Regions from separate parts of the Gottfriedia sp. S16(2024) genome, predicted to be linked through region 2. Evidence: a T-box and tRNA genes for the amino acid it is inferred to sense, from the RefSeq annotation. Region 2 holds a T-box; the other holds one or more tRNA genes.
What was found. The T-box of region 2 lies ahead of pheS (phenylalanine--tRNA ligase subunit alpha). A T-box ahead of a tRNA ligase gene usually reads a tRNA of that ligase, here a tRNA-Phe.
Positions count from the first base shown of each region.

Region 1 (8,729 bases), 1.1 Mb from region 2:
TAGAATGCCGGAAACTTCTTTTATATCCCTGTTGATATCTTTAAATAAAGACTCCATCGCTTTACCGCTCAGTCCTGTATCAACTAAAAGCTTAGTTTTCTCCGTCCCAACGTATAACGCATTTCCGGTACTTCCACTTGCAAGTACACTAAAATGCAGACTCATCGCTATTCACTCCATTGTTCTTTATCTATCTTAATTATTTGTCCCTCAATAGCATTTACAAAGTAATCCTGCTGTTCATTGACAACGATATGCCATGCTGGCGCTATGAATTTAACTCCATTCGATAACGGGATTACTGTATAATAGCCAAAGTTAACCTTTGTAATTCGATCACTAGGTTTTAATTCATCTTTAACAAATAAATTTTCAATGGCTTTAATTGCCGGTAACGCTTCTTGCACATTCTTTTTATCGATCATTTCCTTTAAGTTTTCTAAATATCTTTGGCGATACCCATAAATCTCATTCTTATCATTATACTTTATTTCAACTACTGAGCTTTCGATATTATAAATTAGGCGATCTTTATAGGTTTGACAGAAGTATATCGTTTTTGACGTTTGATCTATTTGACAATAACGATAGTTACCACCATTCCAAACATACTCCTTCACAAAGTTTTCTAAAAAGAGTATTTTATTTGTCTCTGCAATTGGAACTGGTTTTTTCAATTGACTTTGTAATACATCTTTGTAGATTTGTATATTCTGTCCTTTTCGATCAGCAAAATTTTTCTTCGAGAAATCCTTACTATTACCCGATATATAAGATTCCTTTAAAGAATTTTTAGGTAATGTCACATATGTGATATCATTTTCCTTTAATTGCTCCTCAATACTCGATTCCGCCATCGTATCAAACTGGTCGCTACTTCGCTTTTGATAATATTGAATCGCTAAAAATAAATCTAATACTAAGAAAGTTAAAATAAATATTGTTTTGATTCTACTCCAATCCAACAATATTCACCCCAGTTCTACTTAGCAAATCTTGATCAATCTTCTTATATGTGTCATCGTAATTTATAATCCAAACAGGTTTTAACTGGATTGCTCTATTATAGTACGGCTGATTGATTGTTGATTGATCTTGATCAAATATCGTCTCGTACCCTAAGCTAATATCCTTAATAAGGGATTTGTTAATAGACTTATTGTTGGATATGATCTCCATAATTTGAGGACCAGCCATTAACTCCATTTCACTTTCCTTCTTGTCCACCTGGATTCTAGTAAATTTATACAATGGACGTTTAAAGGTTTCTATATCGTCTACTCCCCAGCTCGTCGTAATTGTTGAATTATTATACACAGGTAAATTATTTACAAAAAGTCTAAATGAAACTTCATTATTTTCAGGTTTAACTCCAGACAAAATATATCCATCAGTCCAGCCACCATGAGCATTAATAAAATCAACGCTTCTTTGGACTAATAAATTAGGACTTTGATTATTATTGTTTTCAGGTGTTGTCGGGTTAACAAATGAAATCGCTCGATTTAATGGTGAAACTGACATTAATCTAGTACCGTCTGTGAATGTATCTCCTGAATCGGTACTTTCTTTTCGGACATTTGATGGATCACTAAATATAGCATCTTTTAATTTATCAACATCTATATCCGTCGTAAGGAACTCCATCGTTGTTAATTTGATTGGTTTTTTAGGTAAATAAATTATTTTACCTGAATCTAACTTATATCTTAAGCTTTCAGTAAAGCTTTCGTAATTGTCTCTTATCTTTTCAACTGATGCAATAATTGAAGAGTTATCAAATGTTGCTCCATAAAGAATATTTTGTGATTCATTTGAAAAGTAGATCCTTGCTGAAGAATCCTGTTTAGTAGATAAATTGATGATTATTCGATCAAATAAAACATTTTGTAATCGTTTTGCATCTAGATTAAGAACTTTACCTAATGTCTCTATTGGCACTTCAGTTGGAAAAATAATTTCTAGTTTATTTTTTCCTTTTGTTATTGATTGGTAGGCAACTTCAGATGTTCTATTTGTCAGGTTTTCAAAATTTGTGATTTCGGATTTCTGCAATGATCTATAAATTGGTGATATATTACTCTGTTTAGTTGTTTCATAATTTTTATTTGATTCATGAACAACTAGTAAATTCGGAATTACTATGTCCTTAAAGTCTCTTTTGGCACCAATTGAAACTTTTTGGACATAGTCTTGATTTTGAAGTACATCGTATGTTGGTTGATATGACCATAAGCTATATGAAAGTACTAAACTTACTATAACAAGAGTAGTTAATACAACTGATTTTATATGTTCTCTTCTCATTCCCACTCATCCTCTTGGTCATCAGCCACTGGAAGTGTGAAATAGACTGTTGTACCCTTTCCTTCTTCACTTTTAGCCCATATATGACCATCGTGCGCGTAAATCATTTCTTTTGCCAAAGCAAGCCCTAGGCCAGTTCCTCCAACTTGTCTTGATCTAGCTTTATCTACTCGATAGAAACGATCAAATATCTTTGATAGATTTTCTTTTGGAATTCCCATACCTTCATCAGTAATACTAACTAATATTTGATCTCTAGATTCTTTAATACGATAAGTTACAGTCCCACCCTCTGGTGAATACTTTAATGCATTTGAAATAATATTATCTAACACTTGTGTAATTTTATCTTCATCTATAAATACAAATCTTGTCTTACTTATAAATTCACGTTTGAACGAAACTTCTTGAGACTTACTCATTTCGTGTCGATCAATTATACGATTAAACAATTCTGTAAAGTTAACCCAATCTTTCATTAAACGATATTCAGTACTATCTAACTTAGATAATTGTAATAAGTCATTTACTAGCCTTATCATTCGTTCTGTTTCATCTTGAGTTACTTGTAAGAACTTAGGTGCGATTTCTTTATTCTCCCAAGCTCCATCTGACAATGCTTCCAAATAGCTTCTCATCGTTGTTAACGGTGTTCTTAATTCATGTGACACATTGGAAACAAAATCTCTACGTTCTTGCTCGATCTTTTCCTGTTCAGTTACATCATAAATTACAGCGATTAGACCATTAACTTTACCTGACTCTTTTTGTATAGTTGAAAAGCTAGCTCGTAGAATCATTGGTCTCTTATTATCGCTATAATCTAACATAATTGAATCTGGCTCATCGTATAAATCATCTAGAGTATTAATCTTTTCGATTCCCAATACCTCTAAAATAGATTTATTTAATACTGTTTCACGTGAAACATTTAGCATCGTTTCAGCTGGATCATTTAAGAGAATAATTTTCCCTCTACGGTCAGTTGCAATAACGCCATCTGACATATGCTCTAGTACTGATTGAAGCTTTCTTCTTTCTCCATCTGTTGAAGCTCTAGCTTGCTGTAAGTTACGTGATAGATTATTAAATGATATCGTTAATTCACCAATCTCATCTTCACTATAGGCCTTTAATTTGCGAGAGAAATTTCCTTTCGCCATTTCTTGGGCCTGTCTTCTTATTTCTGAGATTGGCTTCGTAATTGCTTTAGCCAATAATATCCCTAAAATGGATGTAATCGCGACTGCTATAAGTGTACCCGTTGAAAAAATACGGTTAATTAATTCCATTCTTTCATAAGTACTTTCCATTGAAGCACTCGTGTAAATCGCTGAAACAATTTCGTCACCTTCCATCACTGGGGTAACAATCGTTTTCATTCGATGACCGTTTTTAGGATCAATTAACACTTTTTCAGTTCTAGTACCTACTAAAAGTGCTCTTTTAACTAAAATATCAGTTGTCCTTTTTCCAACAATAGACCGATTACTAGAATCCGAAGTAGCAATGACTTCACTATTTTGGTTAATAACTCTTACATCTGATATCCCAATATTCTTTCCAAAGTCAGAAACTATTTTTTGAATATTAGCTTTCACCTCTGGATCGTCCAGAGTTTTCTTTTTTTCATACTCGATTTTTATATTATAAGCCAGTAGCTTAGCCCGTTCGTTTATCGCAACTGTAAAACTATTTACAAGTTGCTTTTCAAGTTCTCTCGAAAAATAAACGCTAATAATTTGCATAGCTACCAATATGAGTAAAATATAAACAAGTACAAATTTAAATACAATTGATTTAAATAAACCAACTTTATTGTAAGCTGCCATTAATCTTGCTCCGGATCACGCAGGTAATATCCTACTCCTCTTCTTGTTACAATGAAAAGTGGATAACTTGGATTGTCCTCAATTTTTTCACGAAGTCTTCGAATTGTTACATCAACAGTTCGTACATCTCCAAAATAATCATAGCCCCAAACAGTTTGAAGTAAATGTTCTCTCGTCATAACCTGTCCGATATGCTTCGCTAAATAATATAGTAATTCAAACTCGCGGTGAGTTAATTCGATCTTCTCGCCACGTTTTGTTACGATATAAGCGTTTGGATTGATAACAAGCGAACCAATAATAACTTCAACTGACTCCTCTTTTTCAGATGTAGCTCCAGTTTGATGTCTACGTAAATTTGCTTTTACTCTAGCAAGCAACTCACGTGTACTAAATGGTTTTGTTACGTAGTCATCTGCTCCCATTTCTAAACCTAGTACTTTATCTAATTCAGAATCTTTTGCTGTAATCATAATGATTGGCATTTCATGATTCTTTCTAATTTCTCTACAAACTTCTAAGCCATCTCTAATTGGCAACATAATATCTAATAAAACTAAATCAGGAAGAAACTCGTCTACTTTTTGTAATGCTTCCTCTCCATCATACGCGCAAACAATTTCAAAACCTTCTTTTTCTAAATTAAACTTCAATATATCAGCAATTGGTTTTTCATCATCGACTATTAATATTTTTTTATTCATTCCCCGCACTCCTTTTCTAGTCAGTTTTCGCTGCCATCAATTCTATACATATCTTTTGCAATTTAACATTAAATTAGGCAACAAATAAACTTTTCATAGCAATTTCGTTTTGTGGACTATCTCTCTAAATATAATACGACTACGATCATACGTGTTATTCTTTTTATCTATAAACACTAGATTTTTGAAAAAAACCTCTAGCTTGTTGCTAGAGGTCTACTCCACTTACTTCTATTTTAAATTAAGTAGGTTTTTTTGTAAAATCGAACTGTTTTATTCAAACTAGAATCTATTTTCTATAAGGTTGATATAAAATAAAAAACTACTGTATATACAGTAGTTTTTATGATGGCTCGGGACGGAATCGAACCGCCGACACGAGGATTTTCAGTCCTCTGCTCTACCGACTGAGCTACCGAGCCATTATATGGCGGTCCCGACCGGGATCGAACCGGCGATCTCCTGCGTGACAGGCAGGCATGTTAACCGCTACACCACGGGACCAAGATAAGTTTTTTAAAAAAGGATGACCCGTACGGGACTCGAACCCGTGTTACCGCCGTGAAAGGGCGGTGTCTTAACCGCTTGACCAACGGGCCACATTAATTTAAGAAAAGATGAGCCATGAAGGATTCGAACCTTCGACCCTCTGATTAAAAGTCAGATGCTCTACCTACTGAGCTAATGGCTCATAAAATGATTAACTTCATAAACTATGTACTAGTTATGACGACAAGACTTATCTTATCATACTTTCTAATAAGTTTGCAATAGTTTTTTTAAAAAAATAATAAAAGCCCCTAAGTTTTTATTTAAGGGCTTTTTATTATATTAAGCTCCGTAAACGTTACGTACGATATTTGTTTGGTTACGGTCTGGACCTACTGAGAATACAGATAATGGAATACCTACTAATTGAGACACACGTTCTACATAGTGTCTTGCATTAACTGGTAGTTCATTAAGCGTTTTTACTCCTGTAATATCTTCTGTCCAACCTGGAAGTTCTTCATAAACTGGCTCACATTCTGCAAGTTGTTTTAAGCTAGCAGGGAACTCAGTAATTGTTTCTCCACGGAATTTATAAGCAACGCAAATTTTAACAGTCTCTAGTCCTGTTAATACGTCAATTGAGTTAAGTGATAAATCAGTAATACCGCTAACGCGACGAGCGTGGCGAACTACTACACTATCAAACCAACCAACACGTCTTGGTCTTCCAGTAGTTGTACCGTACTCACGACCTACTTCACGAATTGTATTTCCAATTTCGTCGAAAAGCTCAGTTGGGAATGCACCTTCACCAACACGAGTAGTGTAAGCTTTACATACACCAACAACGTGATTAATTTTTGTTGGACCAACTCCAGATCCAATTGTTACTCCACCTGCAACTGGGTTAGAAGAAGTAACGAATGGGTATGTACCTTGGTCGATATCTAACATTACACCTTGTGCGCCTTCAAATAATACGCGCTTTCCACCATCAATTGCATCATTTAATACAACAGAAGTATCACACACATATTTTTTAATTTGTTGTCCGAACTCATAATATTCTTCAAAAATGTCATCAATATTTAATGAATTTGAATCATACATTTTTTCAAATAAATTATTTTTCTCTTCAAGATTACGTTTTAATTTTTCGTAAAACTCTTCTTTATCTAAAAGGTCTGCCATACGGATCCCCACACGTGCAGCTTTATCCATATAAGCTGGTCCAATACCTTTTTTAGTAGTACCAATCTTATTATCACCTTTACGCTCTTCTTCTAACTCATCTTGTTTTAAATGATAAGGTAAGATAACATGAGCACGGTTACTAATACGTAAGTTGTCAGTTGAAACACCTTTATCATGTAAGTATGCTAGCTCTTGAACTAAAGCTTTAGGATCTACAACCATACCATTTCCAACAACACAAATTTTATCTGAGAAGAAAATACCTGATGGAATTAAATGAAGTTTGTACTTTTCACCATTAAATACGATTGTATGACCTGCATTGTTACCACCTTGATATCTAGCAACTACTTCTGCCTGTTGTGATAAAAAGTCGGTAATTTTTCCTTTTCCTTCGTCTCCCCATTGAGAACCAACTACTACTACTGATGACAATGTACTGCACCTCCGATTAAAATACGCTATTTCCGAACTAAAACCAAAACTAGTATATCAAACTTACGGAATTTGTCAATAAATCTCTTTGAATAATTCTGTTCTAAGTTTTATTTGTTCGTAAATACAAACTAAAGAATTTGATAAAAATAGTTTGCCCTAACAAAAAAAAATAATCACATAGATTCACTATGTGATTATTTTTTAGATGATATTAGGCCCCTGGCGCTTGCTCATCAAACCTTCGTTCTAAGTTTACGAACTTGTTATATTCTTTTACGAATGCTAATGAAACAGTACCTACTGGACCATTCCTTTGTTTAGCAATAATGATTTCAATAATATTTTTATTCTCTGATTCTTTATCGTAGTAATCGTCTCGATATAAGAACGCAACGATATCCGCATCTTGCTCAATACTTCCTGATTCACGAATATCAGACATCATTGGACGTTTATCTTGTCTTGACTCTACGCTACGTGATAGCTGAGATAAGGCTATTAGAGGTACTTTTAATTCCCTCGCTAGTCCTTTAAGAGAACGTGAAATTTCCGATACTTCTTGTTGACGATTCTCTCCACTTTTGCCGTTACCTTGAATAAGCTGCAAGTAATCAATTAAGATCATTCCTAAGCCATGCTCTTGTTTCAGTCTTCTACACTTAGCACGTATGTCATTTACTCTAATACCAGGTGTATCATCGATATATATACCTGTACCAGCTAAGCTACTAGCAGCCATCGTAAGCTTATTCCAATCCTCTTGTTCAAGATTACCTGTACGTAGTGCCTGTGCGTTAATATTCCCTTCTGCACAAAGCATACGCATAACAAGCTGATCTGATCCCATCTCGAGACTGAAAATTGCTACGTTTTCATCTGTCTTAGTCGCTACGTTTTGTGCGATATTCAACGCAAAAGCTGTTTTACCTACTGAAGGACGGGCAGCTACTATAATTAAATCATTGGGCTGAAATCCCGCTGTCATACGATCTAAATCAGTAAATCCTGTTGGTACACCTGTGATTTCGCCACGTTGATTAAATAAAGTCTCAATTTTACTAAATGTAGTAAATACTACATCTTTAATACTTTGAAAACCAGAAACGTTTGTGCGCTGAGCTACTTTTAAGATACTTTTTTCAGCCTCGTTTAGTACAACATCCACTGGAGTATCTGGTGCATAGCTTTCCGTTACAATATTTGTAGCGGTTCTTATTAATCTTCTTAAAGTAGATTTTTCTTCAACGCTCTTCGCATAGTATTCAACGTTAGATGCCGTTGGTACTGAAGCCAGCAAATCATTTAAGTATGACACTCCTCCAACTTCTTCTAATACTCCTTGATTAGCTAGTTCAGAAGTTAGTGTGATAACATCTAAAGGCTCATTCCTTGAAGCAATCTTAAGCATTGCTTCAAATATTTTTTGATGGGCAGCTCGATAAAAGTCATCTGGTAAAAGCCGTTCTGAAGTTGATATTAGCGCCTCTGAATCTAACAGTATGGCTCCTAATACAGCCTGTTCAGCTTCTATATTCTGTGGTGGAGTACGATCATTTAGCAAATCACTCATTTCTAGTCCTCCAGATGCTTGTTTTTCTTATTGTTCCTTAACGTGTACTTTTAAAGTTGCACTAACTTCAGGATGCAATTTTACTTTAATATTTGTTACACCTAGACCTCTAATCGCATCATTCATTTCGAATTTACGCTTATCTAGTTTAATACCATGTACTTTTTGAAGCTCATCGGCAATTTGTTTGCT
Region 1 is NZ_JBFLUO010000001.1:1,266,444-1,275,172, reverse strand. Features, by position in the region: gene AB1282_RS06115 (MBL fold metallo-hydrolase) at 1-165, opposite strand, end outside; gene AB1282_RS06110 (two-component system regulatory protein YycI) at 168-965, opposite strand; gene AB1282_RS06105 (YycH family regulatory protein) at 952-2,307, opposite strand; gene walK (cell wall metabolism sensor histidine kinase WalK) at 2,304-4,139, opposite strand; gene yycF (response regulator YycF) at 4,139-4,843, opposite strand; tRNA gene AB1282_RS06090 (tRNA-Phe) at 5,193-5,265, opposite strand; tRNA gene AB1282_RS06085 (tRNA-Asp) at 5,272-5,347, opposite strand; tRNA gene AB1282_RS06080 (tRNA-Glu) at 5,371-5,442, opposite strand; tRNA gene AB1282_RS06075 (tRNA-Lys) at 5,462-5,534, opposite strand; gene AB1282_RS06070 (adenylosuccinate synthase) at 5,675-6,964, opposite strand; gene dnaB (replicative DNA helicase) at 7,179-8,537, opposite strand; gene rplI (50S ribosomal protein L9) at 8,565-8,729, opposite strand, start outside.
Region 1: it encodes a tRNA-Phe, which carries the amino acid that the T-box ahead of pheS (phenylalanine--tRNA ligase subunit alpha) is inferred to sense. The anticodon was not compared.

Region 2 (8,729 bases):
GACCTCTGTCTCCATCATCACCTTCTTTACCTCGCTTACCTCTTTCTCCTCGTGGGCCTGTTGCACCTGTTGGACCTGTTGGACCCATAGGTCCTATTGGTCCTACTGGTCCAATTAAACCATTTGAATCATTTGAATCATTCGAATCAAATGAATAACTAGGTGAAAAATGAGAATTTGTTACAGGCGAATCTGAAGGATCTGTATTTAGTGACATTTCTGGTTCTTCTGGTTGTTCTGAAGGTTGTGGAAATCGTGGTGGTAATGGTGGTAGTGGCAAAAAAATACACCTCTCATAAAATTTTAATTGTACATTTTATTGTATAAAAAAAGGACAAATTGGTTCATTATTATCAAAAAAATGAGTCAAAAAACATGTACAAATTAATCATTATTCAAATATAATTTCCCTTTCAAAAAATTAAGTGCTTTTTACAAGCCAGAATAAATGAATTTATATTGAAACAATTTTTTATTTATATAATATTTTTCAAAAATAATTTATATTCGCCCAAACGTCTTAATGGCTTGTCTCATAAAATAACAGGAATACTTGAAGGTGGTGAAATTATTGAGCAAAGAAGATAAATGCAAGAAATGTGATCACGACCATGATGATTCCAAATGTAAATGCAAGAAATGTAAACATAAAAATTGCAAATGCAAATGTAAATGCAGAAAATGTGATCACCATCAAGATGATTGCAGATGCCGTGATAAATGCAAGAAATGTAATCACGACCATGATGATTGCAGATGTCATGATGATAGATGTCATGATTGTGGAAAAAGAAATTGCGGATGCAACGTAAAGCAAAATGTAAACGTTTGTGTAAATGTAGAAAATAATGGAGCTACAGGAACCGGACCGGCGGGACCAACTGGACCGGCGGGAGCAACCGGTACTACTGGCGCTACTGGCGCTACTGGTGCTACTGGTGCTACTGGTCCAACTGGTGCTACTGGCGCTACTGGCGCTACTGGTCCAACTGGTCCAACTGGTCCAACTGGTCCAACTGGTCCAACTGGTCCAACTGGTCCAACTGGCGCTACTGGTGCTACTGGTGCTACTGGTGCTACTGGCAATACTGGCGCTACTGGTGCTACTGGTGCTACTGGTGCTACTGGTGCTACTGGCAATACTGGCAATACTGGTGCTACTGGCGCTACTGGTGCTACTGGCGCTACTGGTGAACGTGGTGCTACTGGTGCTACTGGCAATACTGGTGCTACTGGCGCTACTGGTGAACGTGGTGCTACTGGCAATACTGGCGCTACTGGTGCTACTGGCGCTACTGGTCCAACTGGTCCAACTGGTGCTACTGGTGCTACTGGTGCTACTGGCAATACTGGTGCTACTGGCAATACTGGTGCTACTGGCGCTACTGGCGCTACTGGTGAACGTGGTGCTACTGGTGCTACTGGCAATACTGGTGCTACTGGCAATACTGGTGCTACTGGCAATACTGGTGCTACTGGCAATACTGGTGCTACTGGTGCTACTGGCGCTACTGGTGCTACTGGCGCTACTGGTGCTACTGGTGCTACCGGCGCTACTGGTGCTACTGGTGAACGTGGTGCTACTGGCGCTACTGGTACTACTGGTGCTACTGGTGCTACTGGAGCAACCGGACCTAGGGGAGCAACAGGTGAATGTAGTTGTACTCCAATGTATGCAAGTTTTTACAATACTAATTCTCAAGGTAATATACCAACAAATACACCAGTATCCTTTAATAATGTGGGACTTAATTCTGGAGATTTCGCCCTTATTGGAGGAGATACAATTACAGTAATGAGCACCGGAGATTATTTAATTAACTACAGTGTGATTTTTAGAAATATGGGTGGTACAGGCACACAACCAATTGAAGGAGCTTATGCAATATTCAGTGGCTTAACTCCAATATTTACCATGGTTCAAGGCAGCGAATTCGGAACTGGTGTAGATCTCCCTAATAGTCCAATGACAAATTTACAAATTAATGGCGAGGTAATGGTACATTTCACAGCTGGTGAACAATTCCAGCTTAGAAATATTGGTGCTACCCCAGACCATTTAGCAAACAGTGTTGATGGTGCAAGTGTAAATAGTGCTGCACTAAACATCGTTAGACTAGATATTTAGTGATTCAATAAGCTTATCGAAAATAAATTTTGAAGTATGATTATTGATATTAACTTAAATATCTGATTAAATACCCTTCAATAGTAGACAGCAAAAAGTTATACCCCGTCTACTTTGAAGGGTTTTTTATATATATTATTTGAAAAGGTGATCTTACCGCTTCACCTGCATCTAAATTTTGAGTAGTTGTATCAAGAATATAGGTAAAGCCTGACATACCTGCAGCACAAAAAAACCAAATTCTTTAAAAAAAGAACTTGGTTTTTATCAATTTCAATATATTATTAATTAATTATTTACCCACGTAACTGAGCATTATGTGTTTCTTCTACTGCTTTTAATACTTTTGAATGAGCTTTAGTTACTTCTTCATCCGTTAAAGTACGTTCTGGATCGAAATATGTTAATGAGAAGGCAACTGATTTCTTACCAGCTTCCATCTTATCTCCTTCGTATAAATCGAAGATTGTAGCATCCTTTAGAAGTCTTCCACCAGTTGAACGAATTGTAGATAGAATATCACCAGCAAATACTTTTGAATCAACTACTAATGCCATATCTCGGTTCATTGATGGGAAACGAGGAATTGCATTGTATAAAATATCATCAAATTCAGTATTTAATAGTTTTTCAAGAGATAATTGGAATACATACGTTTCTTTAAGATCCCACTCTTTTTGAGTAACAGGATGAACTTGACCGATAAAACCAATTTCTTCTCCGTTTAATAAAATACTTGCAGTACGTCCTGGGTGTAATTCTTCTTTCTTAGCAGCCAGATAAGTTATTTTATTTGATAAACCTAATTCATTAAATAATCCGTCTAAAATACCTTTTACAACATAGAAATCAACAGCTTTTTTCTCGCCTTGCCAAGCATGTTGCAACCATAAACCAGTTAATGCTCCTGCTAAATATTCTTCTTCATGTGGAAGATCGTTCTTTTCTTTTGTTAAGAATACAGAGCCTGTTTCAAATAGTTGAACATTTTCTTCTTTACGTGCAACATTATATGCAATCGCATCTAATAAATGTGGTACTAAACTGAAACGTAGCTCACTGCGTTCTTCACTCATAGGTAATGCCAAACGTACAGGTTCTGCATCTACTGTTTCTAATGCAAAGCGTTTTACTTTATTATTGCTTGTTAAAGAGTACGTAACAGCTTCGTAAAGACCTGCATGCTGTAAATACTGACGAATTCTTCTACGTTTTGCTTGATAAGGTGTTAATTGCCCACGGCTAGCAACACCCGTTGGTAATGTAGCAGGAATATGATCATAGCCATATAATCTTCCTACTTCTTCAACTAAATCTTCTTCAATTGAAAGATCACCACGACGACTTGGAACAGTAATTGTGAATACTTCACCATTTCCGGTAGCTTCTAATCTTAAGCGACGGAAAATATCTTTTACTGTTTCAGCATCAATTGATGTACCAAGAACACCATTAATCTTACTAACAGAAACTGAAACTTTTTTAGCATCTTCAACTAAATTGTCCGCAATAACAGTACCTTCAACAATTGTTCCACCAGCTAGTTCAGCCATTAACTGAGCAGCACGTTCAGAAGCAGGGAATGTACGAGATGCATCAATACCTTTTTCAAAACGAGCACTTGAATCGCTACGTAAGCCCAGGTCTTTTGAAGTTTGGCGAACACTTTGACCTCTGAAAACAGCTGATTCAATTAAAACGTCTACAGTTTCAACATCAACTTCAGTACTTTGACCACCCATTACACCTGCAACTGCAACTGCTTCTTTTTCTGTTGCGATTACTAAATTATGTGGCTGTAATGTGCGCTCTTCACCATCAAGCGTAATGATTTTTTCGTTTTCTTTCGCAAGACGAACGATAATTTGATTACTATTTAATTTATTAAAATCAAACGCGTGTAATGGTTGACCATACTCAATTAAAATATAGTTCGTAATATCAACCACATTATTAATCGGACGAATACCAGCACTCATTAAACGAGCTTGCATCCATAATGGAGAAGGACCAATTTTTACGCCTTTAACTAATTTAGCACTATAATATGGTGCATCTTCTTTTGATTCAATTGAAACTGAAACATAATCAGCAGTTATAGCTGATTGAGCGCTAATCGCTGGAAGTTTCACGTCACGATCTAAAATCGCAGCTACCTCATAAGCAACACCAATCATATTTAAGCAATCAGCACGGTTTGGTGTTAAGCCAAGTTCTAATACCGCATCATCACGATATAGTACATCTAATGCATCTGCTCCTACTTCTGCATCACTTGGTAAAACAAAAATTCCATTTGAGAATTCTTTTGCAACGACTTTGCCTTCAATTCCTAATTCTTGCAGAGAGCAAATCATTCCTTCAGAAACTTCACCACGTAATTTTGCTTTTTTAATTTTAAAATTCCCCGGTAAAACAGCGCCTACCTTTGCCACGATCACTTTTTGACCTTTAGCAACATTTGGTGCGCCACAAATAATTTGTACTGGTTGTTCTTCTCCAACATCAACAGTACATTTTGATAATTTATCTGCCTCTGGATGTTGTTCACGTTCCATTACATAACCAACTACAACATTTTTAATTCCTTCTGAAAGATGATTAACACCTTCAACTTCAATACCTGCTTTTGTTATTAATTTTGCAAGCTCGTCTGGTGTAACACCACTTAAATCAACGTATTCTTGTAACCATTTTGTTGATACAAACATGTTTTGTCCCCTCCTACCTTACATTTGTTGGAATTGCTTTAAGAATCTTATATCGTTCGTATAGAAATGACGAATATCATCAATACCATATTTTAATAATGCAATACGTTCTGGACCCATACCGAAAGCAAATCCTTGAACTTCTTTTGGATTATATCCAGCCATCTCAAGTACGTTAGGATGCACCATTCCTGCACCTAAAATTTCAATCCATCCAGTGTGCTTACACATGTTACAGCCTTTTCCTCCACATTTCATACAAGAAATATCCATTTCTACTGAAGGCTCAGTGAATGGGAAGAAGCTTGGGCGTAATCGAATTTCACGATCTTCACCAAACATTTTTTTTGCAAAAAGTTGTAAAGTACCTTTTAAATCACTCATTGAAATGTTTTCACCAATTACAAGACCTTCGATTTGCATGAATTGATGAGAATGTGTAGCATCATCATCGTCACGGCGATAAACTTTACCTGGACAAATTATTTTAATTGGTCCTTTTTCCGCGTTTGCTTCCATTGTTCTAGCTTGAACAGGTGAAGTATGAGTTCTCATTAATGTTTCTTCAGAAATATAGAATGAATCCTGCATATCACGAGCTGGATGACCTTTTGGTAAATTTAAGGCTTCGAAATTATAATAGTCCTTTTCTACTTCTGGACCTTCTGCGATTTCATATCCCATTCCAATAAATAAATCTTCAATTTCTTGAATAACCGCTCTTAATGGATGAGCTCCACCTGCATGAACTGGTCTTCCTGGAAGTGTTACGTCAATTGATTCACTTTCTAATTTCTCATTAATTGCATTTTGTTCTAATACAACTTGCTTTGCTTCAAGTTTTTCTTGGATTGCCGCACGTACTTCATTAGCAACTGCTCCCATTTTTGGGCGCTCTTCAGGAGATAAATCCTTCATTGCTTTCATTGCTTCAGTAATCGGACCTTTTTTCCCTAGATAGGCAATTCTTATTTCATTTAATGCTTTTAAATCTTTTGCTTCTTCTATTTGCTTAATCGCTTCTGCTTGTAAAGAAACTAAACGCTCTTGCATGAATAATCCTCCTATTCAAATTCATAAATTTAAACATAAAAAAACCTCGCTCCCAAAAAAGGGACGAGGATTGATCGCGGTACCACCCTAATTAACAGTTATTATTTACAAAAAACTAACTGCTCACTTCATTCATATAACGATCTACTTAGATAGACCGAGTCGCCTTTACATTTAAAAATGGTCCCGGCGCTAGCTCAAGAGGTGAATTCAATTTGGTCTACTATAAAAGTGCTTACAGTCTACGGCACCTTTTCCCTAAAATAGAGATTCAAATTTACTACTCTCTGTCAAAGCTTTTTATGTATTAAATTTTTCTTAATTAATTATATTGATTTTTTTCAATTAATGCAACTGCTCAACATAATTATTTACTAAATCATTTGAATCATTTTTACTGACTTAAAAAGCTCAAATGGCTTCTAACATTTTCTATTTCTCACAGACTATACATTAGAATCCCTGCTGCAATACCAACGTTTAATGATTCGGCTTTACCATAAATCGGTATATATAGATTTTCATCAGTTAATGAAAGTAATGTTGAATTCACACCTTTGCCTTCATTTCCTACAATAATGGCAAAACGATTTGTAACGTTTACTTCATTAAATGGTTTTGCATTTTGAAGAGATGTTCCGTAAACAGTTATTCCTTTATCTTTTAAATTAGAAATTGCGTCAACTAAATCACCACGTAATATTGGTAAATGGAATAATGAACCTTGAGTGGATCGAATTGTTTTAGCATTATATAGATCGCTTGTACCTGAGCCTAAAATAACCCCATCAAAACCAGCAGCATCCGCAGTACGAATCATTGTTCCAACATTCCCAGGATCTTGAACTTCATCAATTAATAATAATTTTGACACTTTCTCAAAATCAATTCTTACAAAAGAAAATTCAATAATTGCAAAAATTCCTTGAGATGTTTCTGTTTCGCTTAATTCTTTGCTAACCTCTTTAGATATATACATTATATCAAATGACCCAGTTGAAAAATTAGAAGGTAAGTCAATATCTTCACTAATTAATAAATGAAGAATCGGTGCATCATGCTTAATTGCCTCCTCCACTAAATGAAAACCTTCTACGATAAATTGTTTAGCTTTATCTCTTCCTTTTTTTGTATGTAGTTTTTTCCAAGCCTTTACAGAATTATTTTGTATGGAATCAATTTGTTTCATAAGTTTCCTTTACCTTTCATCGTATATCATATCGTTTATCATACATAAAATCGTTTCTGTTTACAAATACTACATTAAGCTTAACATGAAAGGAGAAATCCAAATGAATTTTAATATTCGCGGAGCAGTTCTTCACAATATTTCAGGTAATAAAAGTGATCAATTAGAAGCAACAATTGTAGATGCTATTCAAAGTGGCGAGGAAAAAGTATTACCAGGTTTAGGTGTACTTCTCGAAGTTTTTTGGAGTCACGCTACTGAAGATCAAAAGCATGAACTACTCTCAGTATTAGAAAATGGAGTAAGTCAGTAATCTAATCTGTTCAAAACATAAAAAAGGACTAACTTAAGTTATTAACTTTTCGTTAGTCCTTTTATTTTGACTATTTCGTTTTACCTTTTAAATCATCGATCGAATTAATCTTCATATATTTTGGTACGACTAAGCCTAATTTTGTCCCTTTTAAATTCGGTCCAAGATCAACCAATTGTTTTTTGTACTCATTCATGTAATCTTTATGAGTTGTCGGAAGCCAAGCTGCGACCATTGCATCTGCACTTCCATCTGAGATACCAGCAAACATTGGTCCTGCCTCAACTTGTTTTAATGTAACGTCATAGCCTTGATTTTCAAGTACTTTTCCAATCACATTTGTACTGGCTACTTCAGATTCCCATGAAACATAAACGAGACTAATTTTTTCACCATTTCCTTTTGAAGCATCTTTCGTCCAATTATTTACTTGATCTTGATGCTTTTTGATCCATTTCGCCGCTGCATTCTCAGGTTTCGCACCTTCTTGAATATCACTCATAACTTCTTCCATATCAGAAGGTTTCCATGAAAAGTTATCTAAAATCTTATATGCACCTGGCATGTCTTCTTTTAATCCTTTTCTAACTACTGTATGAATTTCTTCATCCTTACCAAATGACCCTTTTGGATCTTCTAAATACTTTAATTTATATTTTGAAAACATCCAGTGAGGCGTCCATGCTGTAACGATTATAGGTTCTTTATTTTCATACGCTTTTTTCAATTCAGCAGTCATCGCTGCAGAAGAGCCTTCTTTTAATGTCCAATCCTTTAAACCATAATCCTTCATCGCTTTTTCAGTTGCTTTCATTAACCCAGCTCCTGGATCAATTCCGGTAATCTCAAAATTAACCTCGGCACCTATTTTATTTGAAGATTTTTTTTGATCTTTACCACCTGAAGCGGCAACTGTAATGGCGGAAATACAAAAGATTAATGCAATTAACCCATAAACATATTTTTTCGCAATTTTTTTCCCATAAGCAGGTTGACGAAGATTTTGAGAAATTCGGTCAAGAATAATTGCAACAATAACAATTGATATTCCTGCCTCGAACCCTTCACCTACTTTAATCTGTGTTACTGCACGATAAACCTCGGCACCTAATCCTGGAGCACCTACTAGTGATGAAATAACTACCATCGATAATGCAAGCATAATACTTTGATTAATACCCGCTAAAATCGTAGGTGCTGCTAAAGGTAACTGCACTTTAAAGAGTCTTTGCCACGTTGTTGATCCAAAAGCATTTGATGCCTCTATTAAATCATTTGGAACCTCACGTATACCTAAATTCGTTAAGCGTATTGTAGGTGGGATTGCAAATATGA
Region 2 is NZ_JBFLUO010000001.1:154,948-163,676, forward strand. Features, by position in the region: gene AB1282_RS00920 (exosporium glycoprotein BclB-related protein) at 1-280, opposite strand, end outside; gene AB1282_RS00925 (hypothetical protein) at 572-2,128, shown strand; gene pheT (phenylalanine--tRNA ligase subunit beta) at 2,425-4,839, opposite strand; gene pheS (phenylalanine--tRNA ligase subunit alpha) at 4,858-5,892, opposite strand; T-box leader at 5,949-6,195, opposite strand; gene AB1282_RS00940 (TrmH family RNA methyltransferase) at 6,332-7,081, opposite strand; gene sspI (small acid-soluble spore protein SspI) at 7,185-7,394, shown strand; gene AB1282_RS00950 (glycine betaine ABC transporter substrate-binding protein) at 7,465-8,729, opposite strand, start outside.